4 regions of the Brevibacillus sp. Leaf182 genome follow, and region 4 is predicted to be linked to each of the others. Evidence: riboswitches for the same ligand, from Rfam matches in the RefSeq annotation. Region 4 holds a riboswitch; each other region holds the start of a gene.
The links. A riboswitch is a leader RNA that binds a small molecule or an ion and turns the genes downstream of it on or off. The one in region 4 is predicted to bind S-adenosylmethionine.
Positions count from the first base shown of each region.

Region 1: another riboswitch for S-adenosylmethionine. It lies ahead of ASG16_RS08325 (2,3-diketo-5-methylthiopentyl-1-phosphate enolase); the one in region 4 lies ahead of ASG16_RS02380 (methionine ABC transporter ATP-binding protein).
Region 2: another riboswitch for S-adenosylmethionine. It lies ahead of metH (methionine synthase); the one in region 4 lies ahead of ASG16_RS02380 (methionine ABC transporter ATP-binding protein).
Region 3: another riboswitch for S-adenosylmethionine. It lies ahead of ASG16_RS04890 (MetQ/NlpA family ABC transporter substrate-binding protein); the one in region 4 lies ahead of ASG16_RS02380 (methionine ABC transporter ATP-binding protein).

Region 1 is NZ_LMPN02000018.1:112,573-116,835, forward strand. Features, by position in the region: gene mtnK (S-methyl-5-thioribose kinase) at 1-223, opposite strand, end outside; SAM riboswitch class I at 359-504, opposite strand; gene ASG16_RS08315 (anti-sigma factor) at 601-1,776, opposite strand; gene ASG16_RS08320 (sigma-70 family RNA polymerase sigma factor) at 1,776-2,252, opposite strand; SAM riboswitch class I at 2,425-2,601, shown strand; gene ASG16_RS08325 (2,3-diketo-5-methylthiopentyl-1-phosphate enolase) at 2,683-3,897, shown strand; gene ASG16_RS08330 (2-hydroxy-3-keto-5-methylthiopentenyl-1-phosphate phosphatase) at 3,894-4,263, shown strand, end outside.
Region 2 is NZ_LMPN02000034.1:3,661-7,923, reverse strand. Features, by position in the region: gene metH (methionine synthase) at 1-1,611, opposite strand, end outside; SAM riboswitch class I at 1,733-1,834, opposite strand; gene ASG16_RS25865 (YjcZ family sporulation protein) at 2,048-2,155, shown strand; gene ASG16_RS25860 (YcdB/YcdC domain-containing protein) at 2,223-4,263, opposite strand, start outside.
Region 3 is NZ_LMPN02000015.1:422,972-427,234, forward strand. Features, by position in the region: gene ASG16_RS04880 (ABC transporter substrate-binding protein) at 73-1,146, opposite strand; gene ASG16_RS04885 (Na-translocating system protein MpsC family protein) at 1,344-1,700, opposite strand; SAM riboswitch class I at 1,921-2,023, shown strand; gene ASG16_RS04890 (MetQ/NlpA family ABC transporter substrate-binding protein) at 2,125-2,955, shown strand; gene ASG16_RS04895 (methionine ABC transporter ATP-binding protein) at 2,998-4,035, shown strand; gene ASG16_RS04900 (methionine ABC transporter permease) at 4,035-4,263, shown strand, end outside.
Region 4 is NZ_LMPN02000014.1:60,370-64,632, reverse strand. Features, by position in the region: gene ASG16_RS02390 (GerAB/ArcD/ProY family transporter) at 1-565, shown strand, start outside; gene ASG16_RS02385 (Ger(x)C family spore germination protein) at 565-1,461, shown strand; gene ASG16_RS31475 (Ger(x)C family spore germination C-terminal domain-containing protein) at 1,452-1,724, shown strand; SAM riboswitch class I at 1,832-1,948, shown strand; gene ASG16_RS02380 (methionine ABC transporter ATP-binding protein) at 2,049-3,062, shown strand; gene ASG16_RS02375 (methionine ABC transporter permease) at 3,063-3,728, shown strand; gene ASG16_RS02370 (MetQ/NlpA family ABC transporter substrate-binding protein) at 3,788-4,263, shown strand, end outside.

The sequences.
Region 1 (4,263 bases), on a different contig from region 4:
GATCAATCGTAAGCGGCCAGGATTCTCCCACGACGCGGGCAAAAGGCAGTGCTTGCTTGACAATGACGCTCTTACCGGTTGCCGGCTCCTGAATGTCAAAAACCAGATTGAGGTTGCCATCCCCGATTTCGCGGCTGGTCAGCTCGGCTCCTTCGCTAAAAAGACCCGGTATTCCTTTTACGTACTCCACTGCTTCCTGTTCAGTCAATGCGCGATATGCCATGATTCCAAAACTCCCCTCTACGTATTTTTCCTCTATCTCTACTTGTTTTGTTTGAGTACCTGGAGCAATAAAAAGACCTCTTTTCCCGAAGAAAAGAGGTCGCTGTCGTCACGTGTAAGAACCGTGTTGATGTCCCCCTTATCTTCCAGACCACTTTTGTTTCTGCAGGAATTAGCACCGTGCATGTCGCCTGTCAATCAGTCGCTTCCTCGCGTCTGAATGGCGTCATGTCGGTTGCCGGGTATCATCGGGCCAGTCCCTCCACCTTCTCTGGATAAGGTATCCAAAACGTATTCGGTTTTTGATTTAGTTTGAATCATACAACCAACGCTTCCACGATGTCAACACCCTTTTGTGCAAAAATTCGCACCTTGCTATCAGTAGCTGTATTGTGTTCCGGATGCCGCAGGTCGCTCCCAATTCCACCAGTCTACCTTGCCAAGAAACGCTGCTGTTATCGACTTTTCGGACTTGAGCTTCAGTAGTTCTTTCGTAGGTCCAGTGAGGACGGCTCCGTAGATTCGCACTCCGTTTTGCTGCATGTAGTTGTATCGCTCTGCTATCTGTAGATCTCTGCCAAAGAGTAAGGATTTTCCGATATCGCGAGCCAGTTCTTCTTGCTCTGACAAATACCTCATCTCCTCCAGATAGTTTGCGATTACCTTGTCCCCATCCCCTTTTTCATATGCACCACCGTAATCCATTTCCCGCTGGGCAAATCCCCATACTTCCCCGGAACCAAACAGCACATCTCCGGCATCACTTTCAGCTTGCTTGAGCTCTACTCCTGTATCTACCGCAAACCAAACTGTATCTTGTCCAGAAGAGGTAACATGGCGGGTAACCAGTTTATAGTACTCGTCATACGTCAAAAAGTGATCAAAAGAAATCGCAAGCTGCGAAACGGTACCCTCGGGCAGCTTCTCCATCGTCGTCCAGGCAGCCGAAGTGAGAGACATGGTATCCTCCGTTTCCCCCTCTGTCGGATAACGGAAAAACAGCTTTTGCTCCCTGACCCCGTCCGTCCATTGCGGCTTGGCTTTCACGTTCCATAGCACATTCGTACTCTCAAATCGGCCCGCGTTCTTTTCTTCTCCCCCAACCCGCTCGCGTAGCTCCATGCTGATGTTTCCGTACAGCAATCCGACCTGTGAACCACTACTCCCCACTCTCACACCTGGTTGAGTAAAATTGACCATCGACTTCGCAACGCGGAACAGATCTTCATGCATCAGTGACCCAACCCAGCCATTCAGAATCAGCAACACAACTCCGGCCAAAAAGGGAAGCCCTATGGTGAATCCTGCGTTGGACAACCGATTTTTCCATTTCCCCCGTCGAACAATCGCACGCTGTTTTTCAGCCGACAGTGTTTCAGGCTGTTTTGTTTTCACGTTGTCCTCTCTCGTTTCTTCCCCCAACAAAAGCCTCTCCAACCGCTGTGCGTATTCCTCGTCAGCGGCTATTTCCTCCTCGAATTGTTTTGAATCTTCTCCCGCCATTTCCCCACGCAAATAAGCAAGCAGTCTTTGCTCGCGATCATCCTTGTTCATCACCGGTTTTCCTCCCTCCACAACTGCCGCATCTTTTGTCGCCCCCGAAACAAGGAACGCTTGACGTCTGCCAGCTCGATTCCGAGTACCTCTGCCATTTCCGCGTAGGAAAACTGCATGGCAAACAACAAAATGACCTGTCTCTGCTTTTCCGGAAGTTGCTCCAAATAGTCATGGGCCACTTCCCACAGCTCTTTGTTCACGACATGCTCTGCCGGATCAACCACCGAATGATCACGTCGCTCTGGCAAGGCTTCCACAAAGGCGAATCGTTGTTTCGTCTTCTTGCGATAACCGTCCACGAAAGCGTGATAGGCCACCTTGAACAGCCAGGGCCGTACTTTTTCCCCACGGTAGTCGTCCAAGGAAGAGAAGGCGCGACAAAAGGTTTCCTGTGTCAAATCCTCTGCCAGTCTCTCATCTCGTGTCAGCCGGAAAAGATAGCGGTAAATATCGTTTACATGCAGCTGGTACACATCCTCCAGACCTACTTTCCCAAGCCGTTCACACCCCTTCCTCCCTTACCACGAAAGAATTGCCAAAAAGTTTCACCTTCGTCTTATTTTTCTAATAATCCGCTGCACATTCTCTGCAAAAACAAAGATTGACTCCTGACAATGAACGTCATATCATGGGGGAAACGAATAACTCTTATCGCGAGCTGGCTGAGGGACTGGCCCTATGATGCCCGGCAACCGGCGCTATACCATGAATCGTACGCTGATGATGCGTACCTTGGATAGCGAAACGGTGCTAATTCCAACGGATAAGAGTCGAGATCGAGCTTTTTTGGCTCCTCTCGGCTACTGACCCGAGAGATGAGACGAGACGCTTTCCTAGTCGACAACCGCCTCCCCGCTCAATGGGGAGGCTTTTTTAATTTATACAAGGAGGATTAGACGTACCATGAGTGAACAACGTATCCTCGTCACCTATCTCACACAAGCAAAAGACTTGAACAAGAAAGCGCAGGCCATTGCTGTCGGCATGACAGTCGGTTCCTGGACGGACCTGCCGCTTGCCAAGCAAGCTGAGTTAGCGCCGTATCTTGGTGAAGCCGTGAGCGCGACACCACTTGAGACACTGGAAAACGGAGAAACACGCGGTTTGATTACCGTCAGCTATCCGACTCGTAATTTTACAGCAGACATTCCATCCTTGTTGACCGGAATATTCGGCAAACTATCGATGGACGGCAAGATCAAGCTCGTCGACATCGCTTTTCCTGACTCGTTCCTTCAGGCTTTTCCTGGACCGAAGTTCGGCATTGACGGTCTGCGCGAACGTTTAGCAGCACATAACCGACCGCTCTTGATGAGCATTTTCAAATCGTGCCTGGGCCTTCCTTTCGACGACCTGAAAACGCAATTCCGGGCACAAGCCTTGGGCGGAGTCGATCTGGTGAAAGATGACGAAATCTTCTTTGCAGATGACCGTGCTCCTTTTATCGAAAGGATCAAAGCGTTCAAGCAGATCGCTCAGGAGACCGAAGCCGAAACAGGCAAGCCCGTCCTCTATGCAGCCAACCTGACTGGACCTGTACATGAGCTGAACGAAAAAGCGAAACGTGCGGTAGATGCGGGTGCTGACTGCCTCTTGTTCAATGTGCTGGCCTTTGGCTTCGATGCCCTGCACCGTTTGGCAGCCGATCCTGATGTACACGTACCGATCATGGCGCATCCAGCATTGGCAGGCGCTTACTATCCATCACCCGACTACGGTATCGCCACCCCGCTTCTGCTCGGAACGTTGATGCGTGTAGCTGGGGCAGATTTGGTGCTCTTCCCATCTCCATATGGCAATGTCGCCTTGGACAAAACAGAAGCGTTGCAGCTCGCCAAGCATTTGACTGACCCGCTGAATGGTGTACGCCGTTCCTTCCCGGTTCCATCTGCCGGTATTCATCCGGGACTGGTTCCACAGCTTTATAAAGACTTCGGTCTGGATCAAATCGTCAATGCAGGAGGCGGAATCCACGGTCATCCCGGTGGAGCAACCGCAGGAGCAAAAGCATTCGTTGCTGCGATTGAGGCAGTCACCGCTAACCGAACACTGGAAGAAGCCGCCGCTGATTCACAAGAACTGGCGATCGCCCTAGAAAAGTGGGGTGGCGCACGATGAGCAAGAAGCTCGTCCTGTTCTGCGATTTCGACGGAACGATTACCGAAAAAGACAACATTGTAGCGATTGTCCGCAAGTTTGCTCCCCCTGAGTGGGAAGCCTTGACGGAGCAAATCCTTTCGCAAAAAATAAGCGTTCAGGAAGGAGTTGGCAAGCTGTTCCAACTCTTGCCCTCTTCCTTGCGCCAGGACATTATCGATTTTATTGTCCATGAAGCGACGATTCGCCTGGGATTTGCTGAATTCGTGAGCTATTGTCGCGAAGAAGGCATCGAGCTGTTGATCACGAGTGGCGGCATCGACTTTTTCCTGGAGCCTATCCTGGCACCTTTTGATCTCTCCGATGTACCGATTTACTGCAATGGAA
Region 2 (4,263 bases), on a different contig from region 4:
GACACCCAGGATCGTCTTACAAGCAGGCATTGCTTGTTTGATCAAACGAATGCCTTCTACCGTTTCCTTTGCAGAGCCGATGTATTGTTCATCCCCTGTCCCTACTGGAAAGACGAGTGGATCGAAAATAATATCCTGTGGCTTTATGCCATACTGGTTGACAAGAAGGTCATACGAGCGTTGCGCGACCTCCAGCTTCTTTTCGCGCGTGATCGCCATACCTGCTTCCTCAATCGTCCCAACGACAACGGAGGCACCGAACTTGTGAATAAGCGGAACGACTTCCTCAAATCGCTCCAACCCGTCTTCCAAGTTGATCGAGTTGAGAATGGCTTTCCCTTGTGAGTAGCGAAGTCCCAGCTCCATGACCTTGGCATCTGTCGAGTCGATCATGAGGGGCGCTTTTACTTTTTTCACGATGAACTGTAGGAATTTTTCCATATCTTCGTATTCATCACGGTCAGGATCAGCCAAGCATATATCGATGACATGTGCGCCGCGCTTTACTTGGGCCCGGGCAATATCGGATGCTTCTTCATAGTGACCAGCTGCAATCATTTCACGGAATTTTTTGGAACCGATGACATTGGTTCTCTCCCCTACTAGCAGGGGGCGATTGTCATCTTCGACGTAAACGACCTCGATCCCGGAGACCGCGCTCAGCGTTTCTACGGCTGCACTGCGCGGCTTGCAGTCTTTTAATGCTTCTGCCATCGCTTGAATATGGTCTGGCGTTGTTCCGCAGCAACCGCCAGCGACGTTTATCCAGCCCTGTTCAGCGAACGCCAGCATTTTGGAGGCAAGTCCTTGTGGCGTTTCATGGTAATGGCCGTTCTCGTCTGGCAAGCCTGCGTTTGGATAACAGCTAACCGCACATTGGGCAATTCCTGACAGTGTCCGCAGATGATCACGCATGAACTCTGGGCCTGTCGCACAGTTCAGACCAATGGAGACTGGCTTTATATGCTCCAAGGAGATGTAAAACGCCTCGATGTTTTGGCCCGCCAGCGTCGTGCCCATCGGCTCAATCGTACCTGACAGCATCACCGGGATCTCCTGTCCAAGCTCTTCAAAAGCTTTGCGAATCCCAATTCCACCAGCCTTGACGTTCAACGTATCTTGCGAGGTTTCCAAAAGAAGAACATCGGAGCCGCCGAGAATCAGACCTTTTGCCTGACGATAATACGCCTCGACCAGTTCTTCGAAAGTAACACCGCCTGTCAACGAGAGGGTCTTGGTCGTAGGTCCCATTGCACCTGCTACAAAACGCGGCCACTCCTCTGTGGAATAGGCATCCACCGCTTCTCTGGCCAAGCGAGCTGCCGCTATATTGATCTCAAGGTCTTTCTCCGGCACATCATACTCGGCCAAAACGATGGAAGCAGCACCAAACGTATTTGTCTCGACGATGTCTGCGCCCGCCTCTAAATATTTCTCATGAATGGAACGGATCACATCTGGTCTGGTCAGGTTCAGGAGTTCATTACAGCCATCATAGGCTTCACCGCCGAAATCATCAGCAGTCAGGTTCGCCTGTTGAAGCATGGTGCCCATTGCACCGTCCAGAATCAGAATTTTCCGGGAAAGCTGTTCGCGAAAAGTTGGTTTCATTGACGTGCCCCTTTTCTCCCTAGCATCGGCTTATTCTCTGTAATTGGGTAAATAAAATAAAAAAATCCTCTTCTTTGAAAGAAGAGGATTTGTCAGCAGATACGAAAACGCCTGAGACATCCTCTTATCTTTCAAAGCACGTAGCTTTGCTGGAATTGGCACCGGATTTTTACCGGTTGCCGAGGCTTCATCAGGCCAGTCCCTCTGCCTCTCTGGATAAGAGTCGTACACTTGTCATTTAGTTGTTATGCGAAATGTCTTGAATGTTTGCAAGTATCTTAACACCCCCGTTGTCTCCTCGTCAATTGTGAATTGTCTATTTTTTACTGAGCCTCTCCTCTTACGCGCCCATTTTTGCCTAAGCTGGGCATCCGCCCAGTCCAATATCGGCATTCGTGTATAGACTGGAGTATAACGGAAAGGAGGGGAAACAAAGATGAGTACATCTTTCTGCGGTAACGGATTCTTCGGTGACTGCTTCGCAATCGTGCTCGTGCTGTTTATCCTGTTGGTTATTATCGGGTGCTCGTGTGACGACTGTTAGATAAGTGTGTAAAAAAGGCTATCCCAAAGGCCATCAGGAATGGCTGCGGGATAGCCTTTTTTTCTTGTTATTTGGTGATGATTTTGCCTGTCACGGCATCCAGAGTAATATATTTGAACGCCAGCTTTTCGTCACTCCACGGCACATACGCCAGCTTTGGTTGAGCTAATTTTTGCCCATCCACATCTCTGCTCAAATAGACCAGCTTTAAAGGCATGACGCGTAAATACGCCTCAACGGCCGTGTCTTTCGAGACGATCTCGTCGGATGCTGGAAGCTCCACCAACTCGTGCGTCTCTCTGTAGTTTTCAAACTTTGTCACTTTGCCAGAAGACGGATCGACTGTTACTGAATAAGCCGCTGTTTGCCCGCGATCCTGTACTGGAATGCCATCCTTGCTCATGAGATATCTGAATTCCCATTCGCCCGATGACACAGGATTCGCTTCGTCTGGCTGTATGACTTTCGCCAATTGCACTTCTTTTATGCCTGGATCAACGTATTTAGGCAGAAAGGCAAGTGCAGCCTTTTCCGCTTGCTCGCGTTTGACTGTCATTGCTGTATCGGATCGCGGTGATCCCAACCCGACGACACTGCCTGTTTCTGCAAGGACTTCTACGCCGATATACTTGTCATTTTTATCATTCCAGACGTATTCCTTGCGTCCGTCACGGTTACTCTCTCTATAGGTCGAGTCATCCACTTGTATGCCGAATTCCGCTTGCAGCAACGCCTTTGCCTCATCCTTGGAGCGAACCTTGACGTATTCCTTTGGAGATTCGATCGGATGTGCTTCCTTCGTATTCAACTGATCATAAGCAAGCCCGTTATCTCCCGTTCCATACACCATCTTGCCATTGGTCGCGTCGATATACCACTCCTGACCATCTTCACGTCCTCTTTGCATGAAGGAAACAGCCGGCGTGTACTCCAGAATGGGCTGCCACATATCCCCTTGTTTTGATTCTGGCCGTATTCTCGGGTTCTGCACGTATCGAAGCTTCATATGCTCGCTCAGCTCTTTGATGGCTACCTCTTCTGACACAGCAGTCGATACATCCGGGTACTGCGACGGCTCAAATGTTTCGGGCTCCATCCTGAAATATTGGACGTGGCCAGAGTCAGTTGTTATTATGCTAATTTCATCAGACAACACTGGCAGTTCGTTATGATATCGCAGATACAACCCTGGATCGTTGGCGTCCAATAACCGATAGTTATCACTATCCGCCCCGAGCAGTTTGTTCAGGAACTGTCGCTCTTGCTGCAAGGCTTTTTCTCCTTCTGCTTCTTTCCGGCTCGCTCCTTCCTTTTCATCCCTATTCAAAAGCCTATACGATTCCAGTGCTTGACCATTTCCATAGATCACAAGAGAAACCTGATGTCCCTCCTTGTTCGATTTCCCCAAGATGAATGACATGCCATCGTGGTTCTTTTCTTTGTCCAAAAGAAGAAGGGATGGGCTTAAATCGGGCATGGCATCTGTCAGCTTGGTGAAAAAGGCTTGTTCGCTCTTGTTCAATCGCCCGAAAAACGCGACTTGCTCCTGTTGGTCAATTCCAACCGACATTACGTCGAACGGAACGGGCTGGCCGCTTTCCATTCGTTGATAATTCACGCTCATCCATGGGCCTTTTACCATATACTCGTCGGTATAGATCTGAGTCTGGACGTGCTGATAGGACTTGCTTCCCTCCCCAAGGAAAGCTTGTAGAAATGCGTTTGCAGCATTCTCCGCAGTCTTGGCTGATGGCAATCTCCCTTCCTTCTGTTCTCCTCGATCACCATCAATTGTAAAGCTCTCAATTTGTCCTGTCTGTATATCATAGGCAACCTTGGCACGAGCATTATCGCCTTCCAATAACGTTAGATCACTGATTCCATGGCTTGTACGATCCACTCTTATTGTCATCTTGCTCAAGGCTGGAATCACTTTTTTTAATGGTAAAATGGCCTCTTCCGCCGACACCTTTACACTGTTCTGATTTGCCTCTTTATTGTTTTTTTTCGTAGCAGTCGTTGCAACCGCATTAGTTACATTTTTGCCACTAGGCATCTCTGGAAACCAGCCTTGCTGGTGCATTCCCACAGCAGTTACCGCTAAGCAC
Region 3 (4,263 bases), on a different contig from region 4:
GTGGTCCTCCTCACGAAAACGAGGGTATATCCGAAATTGTCTATACCCTCGCCCTTGTTTTTCTATCGTTCGTTATTGCGTAATTTCACGATTCCAACGGTCAATCCATGCTTTGGAGTGCTCGTTAACGAATTTCATGTCCAGCATTTTCAGCTTGCTTACGGTTTCTTCCCCATACGTTACGCCTTTTGCCTCTTCTTCTGTCAGTTGAACCGTTTTGTTTACAGGGGAATCGATTTTTGCTTTTGCTGTTTTTTCCTGAACTTCCTTGCTCAGTTGGTAGTTGATGAAGTCTTCAGCCAGCGCTTTGTTTTTCGAGCCTTTTACGATGTTAACCGTATTCATGACTGCATATCCGCCGCTTGCAGGTTGTACGAAAACAGCTTCTGGAACAGCGGCCTTGATGTCTTTGAAGTACATTTCCATGATCGGTCCTACGCCGATTTCTTCTTGACCAAACATATTCACGTATTCAGAGGTCTTATCGTAGAACTTCACTACACTTTGGTTGACTTCTTTCATTTTCGCGAAGGCTTGATCTTCGTTAAATTCCTTGTTGCCCGCTATCTGGGAAGCACTGTCAAGAACCATCGGGCCAGTTGTGGACGTAATGCTTGGCAGTGTCAGCTTGCCCGCCAGCTCTGGGTTCCACAGGTCTTTCCAATCCTTGATCTCGGTTTTCACGAGCTTTGGATTGTAGGCAATTCCGAATTGACCAATCGTGTAAGCTGGACCGTACTCCTCGCCCAGTGGTGCTTTGGCGATGTCGTAGATTTGATCCAGGTTCGGGATGCGGCTGCGGTCGATTTTTTCAAATGCTCCACTCTCAATCCCTTGCTGTGCATAGTAGTCAGAGAGGTAGATCAAGTCTACATCGGAGCTTCCTTGGCGAATTTTGTTCAGGCGCTCTGCATTGTTCCCGATTTCCAGCACGATTTTCACGTTATGTTCTTTTTCAAATGGCTCATATACTTCTTTGCGGAAAAAGTCTTCAGAGAAGCCCCATGTGGAGATGACCAGCTTTTGTGGCTCACCCTTTGCTTCGCCTCCAGCCCCTCCCGCTTGTGGTTGATCATTGCTGCCACAGCCAGCAAGAGCCAGTGACATCATAGAAAAAGACAGGATTCCAGCAAGTAATTTTTTCATCGTAATTCTCCTCCAGTTGGGTTCATTTGATGACAAAATATGGTGATACAATAAAAAGAAAAGTACCCTTGATTAGAACGTATCATTCTAAACAAGAGCACTTTTCTTCGTAAACAAAGAGAAGTGACACCCGTTTTTACGCAAAGTCTACGGTCTCCCCTTAAGATAGATCAAAAGAGAAAATCCGAACGATTGCGTCAGGTATTCAGTTCTGATTCAGCTAAAATAACATTCGTGATCGCCCATTGCGTAGGCGCATCATAGTCCCGCAGCACGGCTTCCAACGGCAACCCCATCTCTTCCTCCAGTCGTTCTCGCAGTTTCTTCTTATAAAGAAGGGACATCCGAAAATCGACTTCGAGCTTGAGGGCCGGCGCTTCGCCTTCCAACGCTTGTGAGCGCGGAGAACGGCGATGCTTGGCTTGGAACGTAATCATCTGATTTTCAATCGTGACTCGGAGCAAAGTCGTTCCAAATCCGAACAACTCTTTTGCTATCTCATTATAGATGGCAGACAGCTTTTTTCTGGTTTCATTGGAGTCCACTAGAGTCATGTCATCACCTGCGATAGCTGGTATCGGGTTCATTCGCTCTCATTATACAAATGATTTTCCGATTCTTCAATAGAATATTCGTATTTAGATCAATTTCACATTTTTCCACCAAGTCATTCGTTTGCAAAAACAGTTGACACGTAAAAAATCAGTCGTTATAATCCAACTATCCAAATAAGAATTAACAACAATGTTTGGAATGATAATTTCATAGCACATTCTCTTATGAAGAGAGGTTGAGGGACTGGCCCTATGACACCTCGGCAACCTATCGCAAACGATATGGTGCCAAATCCAGCGGAATTTATTCCGACAGATAAGAGAGGTATTGTTGCCGTGTATTTACATACGCGCAGTCCCAGCCTCTTCTGTCGGAAGAGGCTTTTTTTATTACATCTTACATCCAGAGAAAAGGGGTATTTTCATGAAAAAGACTGGTCTACTGCTCACTACACTACTTCTCGCTGCATCGCTCGTAACAGCTTGCGGCGGTAAACAGGAAGCTGCGCCTGCTAACGGCGGCACTGCTGCTGAACAAACCTCACTCAAAGTGGGCGTCACTGGCGGCCCGCACGAAGAGATTCTCAACAAAGTAAAGGAAGTCGCCAAAGGCAAAGGACTCGATGTCGAAGTCGTCGTTTTCAACGATTATGTACAGCCGAATCAAGCTCTCGATAAAGGAAATCTCGATGTTAACAGCTTCCAAACCATTCCGTTCTTGGCGAAGTTCAATCAAGATCACAAAACAAAGATCGTCGAGGTCGGAAAAACCGTGACGTACCCGATGGGCCTGTACTCCACCAAGCATAAAAAAGTCGAGGACATCCCGGCTGGCGGTGTTGTCGGCATTCAAAACGATCCGACCAACCGAGCACGCGCCCTGTTGCTCTATCAGGCTGCTGGCTTGATTAAGCTCAAGGATGGCGTGGGCGACAACGCAACACCACTGGACATCGTAGAAAATCCAAAAAATTTGCAATTCAAAGAGCTGGAGGCGGCATTCCTGGCACGCTCGCTGAGCAATGTAGAAGTCGCTTCGATTAATACGAACTTCGCAATGGAAGCTGGCTACTCCCCGAAAAAAGATGCGATCTTCGCTGAGACGGCTGACTCTCCATACGTGAACATTTTGGCAGCCAACGAAACCAACAAAGACAACCCCGCTGTCAAAAAGCTGGTCGACATTTACCGTTCGGAAGAAGTGAAAAAATTCATCGACGAACGTTTTGAAGGAGCTGTACTGCCGTCCTGGTAAGATCGACGCCAGGAACATCAAGAACAACAAGGAGAACTCGTTATGATACAGCTAACCGATATTCATAAGTCGTATCAAGTAGGAAACAAGCAGGTAGAAGCATTGAAGGGCGTATCCTTGCAGGTGGAAAAAGGGCAGATTTACGGGGTTATCGGTTTTAGCGGAGCGGGGAAAAGTACCCTGCTCCGTACCATCAACCTGTTGGAGAAGCCGACTAGCGGTTCTGTGATCGTCAATGGCCAGAACATGCTGACCCTCAAGGAAAAAGAGCTGCGGCAAGCTCGCAAAAAGATCGGGATTATTTTTCAGCACTTCAATCTGCTCTCTTCCTATAATGTCTTTGACAATGTGGCGGAAATCTTGCGGATGAATCGCGTCCCCAAAGATGTCATTAAGCGCAAGGTAGAAGACCTTCTCGGCTTGGTTGGCTTGTCTGATAAAGCACATGCTTATCCTTCACAGCTATCCGGTGGACAAAAGCAACGGGTGGGCATCGCTCGTGCGCTTGCCACTGATCCGGAAATCCTGCTCTGTGACGAAGCAACTTCCGCTCTCGACCCGCAGACGACTGAATCGATTCTGGAGCTGTTGCTCGACATCAATCGAAAGTTTAACCTAACCATCGTCCTCATTACCCATGAAATGCAGGTCATCAAAAAAATCTGCGATCAGGTAGCCATCATGGAAAATGGCGTCGTCATCGAGCAAGGCTCTGTTTTGGATGTTTTCAGCAATCCGCAAGAGCAAACGACCCGTAATTTTATCAAAACGGTTTTTGACGATCAGGTACCACAGGAGATTTTGTCCAAGATAAAAGAAACCGGACCCGTTTCCAAAATTGTTCGCGTTGCCTTTCGTGGGGATGCCGCTCTCGATCCTGTTCTGGGAACACTGTCTGCACGTTTTCCGATTAGCACCAATCTATTGTACGGCTCGATTACAACCATAAAAGGTACGGCGCTCGGCATTTTGCTTTTGCACATTTCTGGTGAAGACCAGGCCATTCAGGATGGCATTCGCTTCTTGCGCGAATCCGTCTACCGCGTAGATATTGTGTCACCAGAGGAGGTGCGGAGCTAATGGAGCGTTTGATTGAAATGATTCCGGTATTCGGGCAATCACTGCAAGAAACTGTCATCATGGTTGGGTTTTCGTTGTTCATTGCGACACTGATCGGGATTCCGCTCGGGATTTTGTTGGTCATCACACAGGCGAATCACCTTTTCCCGAACAAAATCATCTATCACACCCTGAATACGATCATCAACATTGTGCGTTCGCTGCCTTTTATTATCCTGATGGTTGCGA
Region 4 (4,263 bases):
CCTTTTCAAAGGAATGATGGCCATGTCATTGACCAGTGTCGGTTTCGAGGTTCTCTATGTCGTCTATCCCTATGTACAAAATAAGGACAGGGTAAATAAAAGTGCACAGTTGGCGGTGCTGGTGACTTATCTTATCTATTTATTGGTCATGATCGTGTCCTTGGTCTTTTTTAGCCAAGGTCAGCTCATGAGGACGATCTGGGCGACACTCAATCTGCAAAAGATGGTGTATCTCCCCATTCTGGAAAGATTTGAGCTGGTCGTTATCTCGCTGTGGCTTATCGTCATCTTGCCGAATATCATGCTGTATTTGTGGTGCTCGGCGCGAGGGCTCAAGCGTTTGTTCAGCTTCAACTTGCGAAGTTCATTGTATTGGATTTTATCGGTGATTTATCTTGCTTCCTTGACGATGCTTTCCAGACAGCAGATGAATTGGCTTTTTACTGTGCATGGGAAAATTAGCATATGGGTTGTGTACCTGTACCCCTATTTTTTGTACGTCATGGTCTTGCTGAAGCAGCGAACGCAACGGGCAAAATCGAAGAGCAAAGGAGAGAGTGCCTGATGCTTGATGAGCGGAAAAAGAGGTTGTCCTTCATCAAACGGTTTTTGGCGTTGTGGTGTTCTGGTGTCATAATAGTCACAGGCTGTGGAGATCGGCAGATTTTTGATGAAACTGGACTTGCCACAGCTGTCGGCTATGACTTGTTAAAGGATGGAAACATTCGTGGGACTGCAATCATGCCCTCCATTAATCCAGAGGCAAAAAAAAAGATACAGATTTTCTCAGCAATGGGGGAGACCAGCAAATCAATCCGGGATCGGGTTAATTTACAATCAGATAAAAGAGTGTTGGGTGGGCAGATTCGTGTCGCCCTCTACAGTGAAAACTTGGCAAAACGCGGGCTTGGCAGTATCGTTGACACGCTGTATCGGGATTCCTCTATTTCCAGCAGGGTTTATCTTTGCCTATTTGAAGGCGAAACATATGATATGTTAACGTATCCCTATTCTGAAGAAGGGAATATCGGAATCTATTTATACCGTATGATTGAGCAAAATATTGAAGGGGAAAAAATTCCGTCTTCCACCATGCATGAGTTTTTTCGGGCCTATTATGACAAAGGAATCGACCCGATCATGCCGTACATTGCAAGAAAGGGAAATGAGCTGCAAATCAAGGGTATCGCATTATTTCAAGGGGAGCGTTATGTAGGGTGGATCACACCAAAGGAAGCCTTTTTAATCAAGCTCATGCATGGAAAGTTCAGCATTGGCAGCTACGATACTTCTGTTCCTGCTCGTATTTTTGGGGAGGAGCCAAAGAGCCGCGGAAGTAAAAAAGACCGTGTGCAGCTTGTCTTTGACACCATTTCCAGCAAATCTAAAATTGATCTGACCCAAGTGTCCCCCCGGTCTTTGATATTGATATACGATTACATGCGAGAATTTTGGAATTAACCCTTCCGCTGAAGCTAGAGAATGCAAAGCTGATGAAAATCATGGAGAATGCACTGGATAAAGAGATCGAAAAAGAATTGCAGAAAGTAGTCAGTAAATTGCAGGGCCTCGATGTCGATCCCGCTGGATTCGGGATGGTGTATCGTGCAAATAGAAGAGGGATGGCAAACATGACGCAGGCCGAGTGGAGAAAAATGTTCAAGGAAGCAAAGTTTCGCTTTCACGTAAAGTCAACAATCATCCGCAACGGCGTCATGGATTAAAAAACTTTTTCCTGCTATTACTATTGACGTGATATTTTCAAAAAGGATATAATCCGTTTTGTATCATCATGAAATAGAAAAAACGAACATAATATACGTAGATATCTTTCTTATCAAGAGAGGCGGAGGGACAGGCCCTATGAAGCCCGGCAGCCGGTTCATTTTCGAATGAACGTCGCGGTGCCAATTCCTACAGGATTGTTTGGATCTTGTGTAGATGAGAAGGGTGGATGCGAACGTATACATTGCGTTGCAGCCCCTTTTTCGTTTATTGAAAAAGGGGTTTTCATATTTTATCAAGATTGTGGTCGGGAGGTGGATGCGTTGATCCAACTGCGTCATTTGCATAAAAGCTATCAAGTACAAGGTAAAACCATCCCAGCATTAACGGGGATCGACCTTTCCATAGAGCAAGGAGAAATATACGGGATTATCGGACACTCTGGTGCAGGGAAAAGTACGTTGATCCGGTGCATCAATTTGCTGGAGCGCCCAACTTCTGGGGAAGTTATTGTGGACGGCGTCGATTTGACTAGGCTGGATGAAGGGAAGCTGCAAGAAAAGCGCCGCTCAATCGGCATGATTTTTCAGCACTTCAACTTGCTGTCTTCTTCGACAGTCGGTGAAAATGTCGCTTTTCCGCTCAAGCTGGCCAAGCGTCCGAAGGCAGAGATTGAGAAGAAAGTAAACGAGCTGCTGAAGCTGGTTGGCTTGGAGGCACATAAGGACAAATATCCGTCCCAACTGTCTGGCGGACAGAAGCAGCGTGTCGGGATCGCCCGGGCGCTCGCGAATGATCCAAAAGTGCTGCTCTGTGACGAAGCTACATCGGCTCTCGATCCGCAGACGACGAACTCCATTCTGGCACTGCTCTTGGACATCAACCGCAAGCTGGGCTTGACCATTGTGTTGATTACCCACGAGATGCACGTCATTCGCTCCATTTGTGATCGTGTCGGCGTAATTGACGGCGGAAAGATCGTCGAGTCGGGTAACGTACTGGATGTATTCCTTCGTCCGAAGCATCCAACGACACAGGAATTCGTGGAACAAGTAGCAGATTCTACAGAGCTGAGAGAAGCAGTCGAGCACGAAAAGGCTTCGGGGAACCGGACCATTGCTCGTGTCACCTTCCTCGGAGAAAAAACGTACCAGCCGATCCTGTTCCAAACGATGCAAGAGACCGGTACGGTGTTCAGCATTTTGCAGGGAACAATCTCCCGCATGAAAGATACGCCGTATGGTCAGTTGGTGATCGAGCTGGAAGGCGATGTTGCACAGAATCAAAAGACCATTGAGACGCTGCGCCAACGTGGCTTGGAAGTAGAGGTGATATAAATGGACTGGACATTCGAGAATGTGGATTGGGCTGAAATCGGCGTAGGTACGATGGACACGCTCACGATGCTCGGCTTTTCCACCCTGTTTACCGTCCTGATTGGTTTGCCATTGGGAATCGTTCTGTTTTTGACTTCACGCGGACAGCTTCTGCAAAACCGCACTTTTTATACGATCGCATCATTCGTTGTCAACGTATTGCGCTCGGTACCGTTTATCATTTTGATGATTTTGCTGATTCCTGTGACGAAAATGATCGTAGGAACCTCACTCGGCGTACTGGGTGCCATTCCGCCGCTCGTATTTGGTGCCGCTCCGTTTTTCGCACGCTTGGTGGAAACCTCTCTGCGTGAGATTGATAAAGGCGTGATTGAGGCCGCACAATCTATGGGGGCGTCCAATTGGCAGATCGTCTGGAATGTCCTTTTGCCAGAGTCTAGATCTGGACTGATCGCAGGTATTACGATCACGACGGTTACGCTGGTCTCCTATACCGCAATGTCTGGGGTAATTGGCGGTGGTGGTTTGGGTGACTTGGCGATCCGATACGGTTATCAGCGTTTCCAAACCGATGTCATGATTGTGACTGTTGTTATTTTGCTGGTGATGGTACAGATCTTACAAACGCTGGGGGACCGTCTGGTTCTGAAATTCAGCCGCAAATAGATCTTTCCATATAGATTTTCAAAAAATAAGACTAAATACATGCAAGGGGGAAATCATTCATGAAAAAGCTAGTCGTATCTGTACTTTCTACTGTATTGGCATTTTCTTTGGCAGCTTGCGGAGGCAAAACGGAAACAGCACCTGCTCCGGCTGAAGGCGGCGCACAAGGCGGACAACAGGAAGTAACATTGAAGGTAGGCGCTTCTCCCGTTCCACATGCAGCAATCTTGAAATTCGTTCAACCAAAACTGAAAGAACAAGGCGTGAACCTGGAAATTAAAGAGTTCACCGATTACGTACAACCTAACGTTCAAGTGAACGAGAAACAACTCGACGCTAACTTCTTCCAGCACAAGCCTTACCTGGAAGACTTCAATAAAGGACAAAACATGAATCTGGAGCCAGTAGTGGCTGTACACATTGAGCCATTCGGCGCTTACAGCAAAAAAGTAAAATCTGTGGATGAATTAGCTGATGGCGCAACAATCGCGCTGCCAAACGATCCAACAAACAGCGGCCGCGCACTCGCACTCTT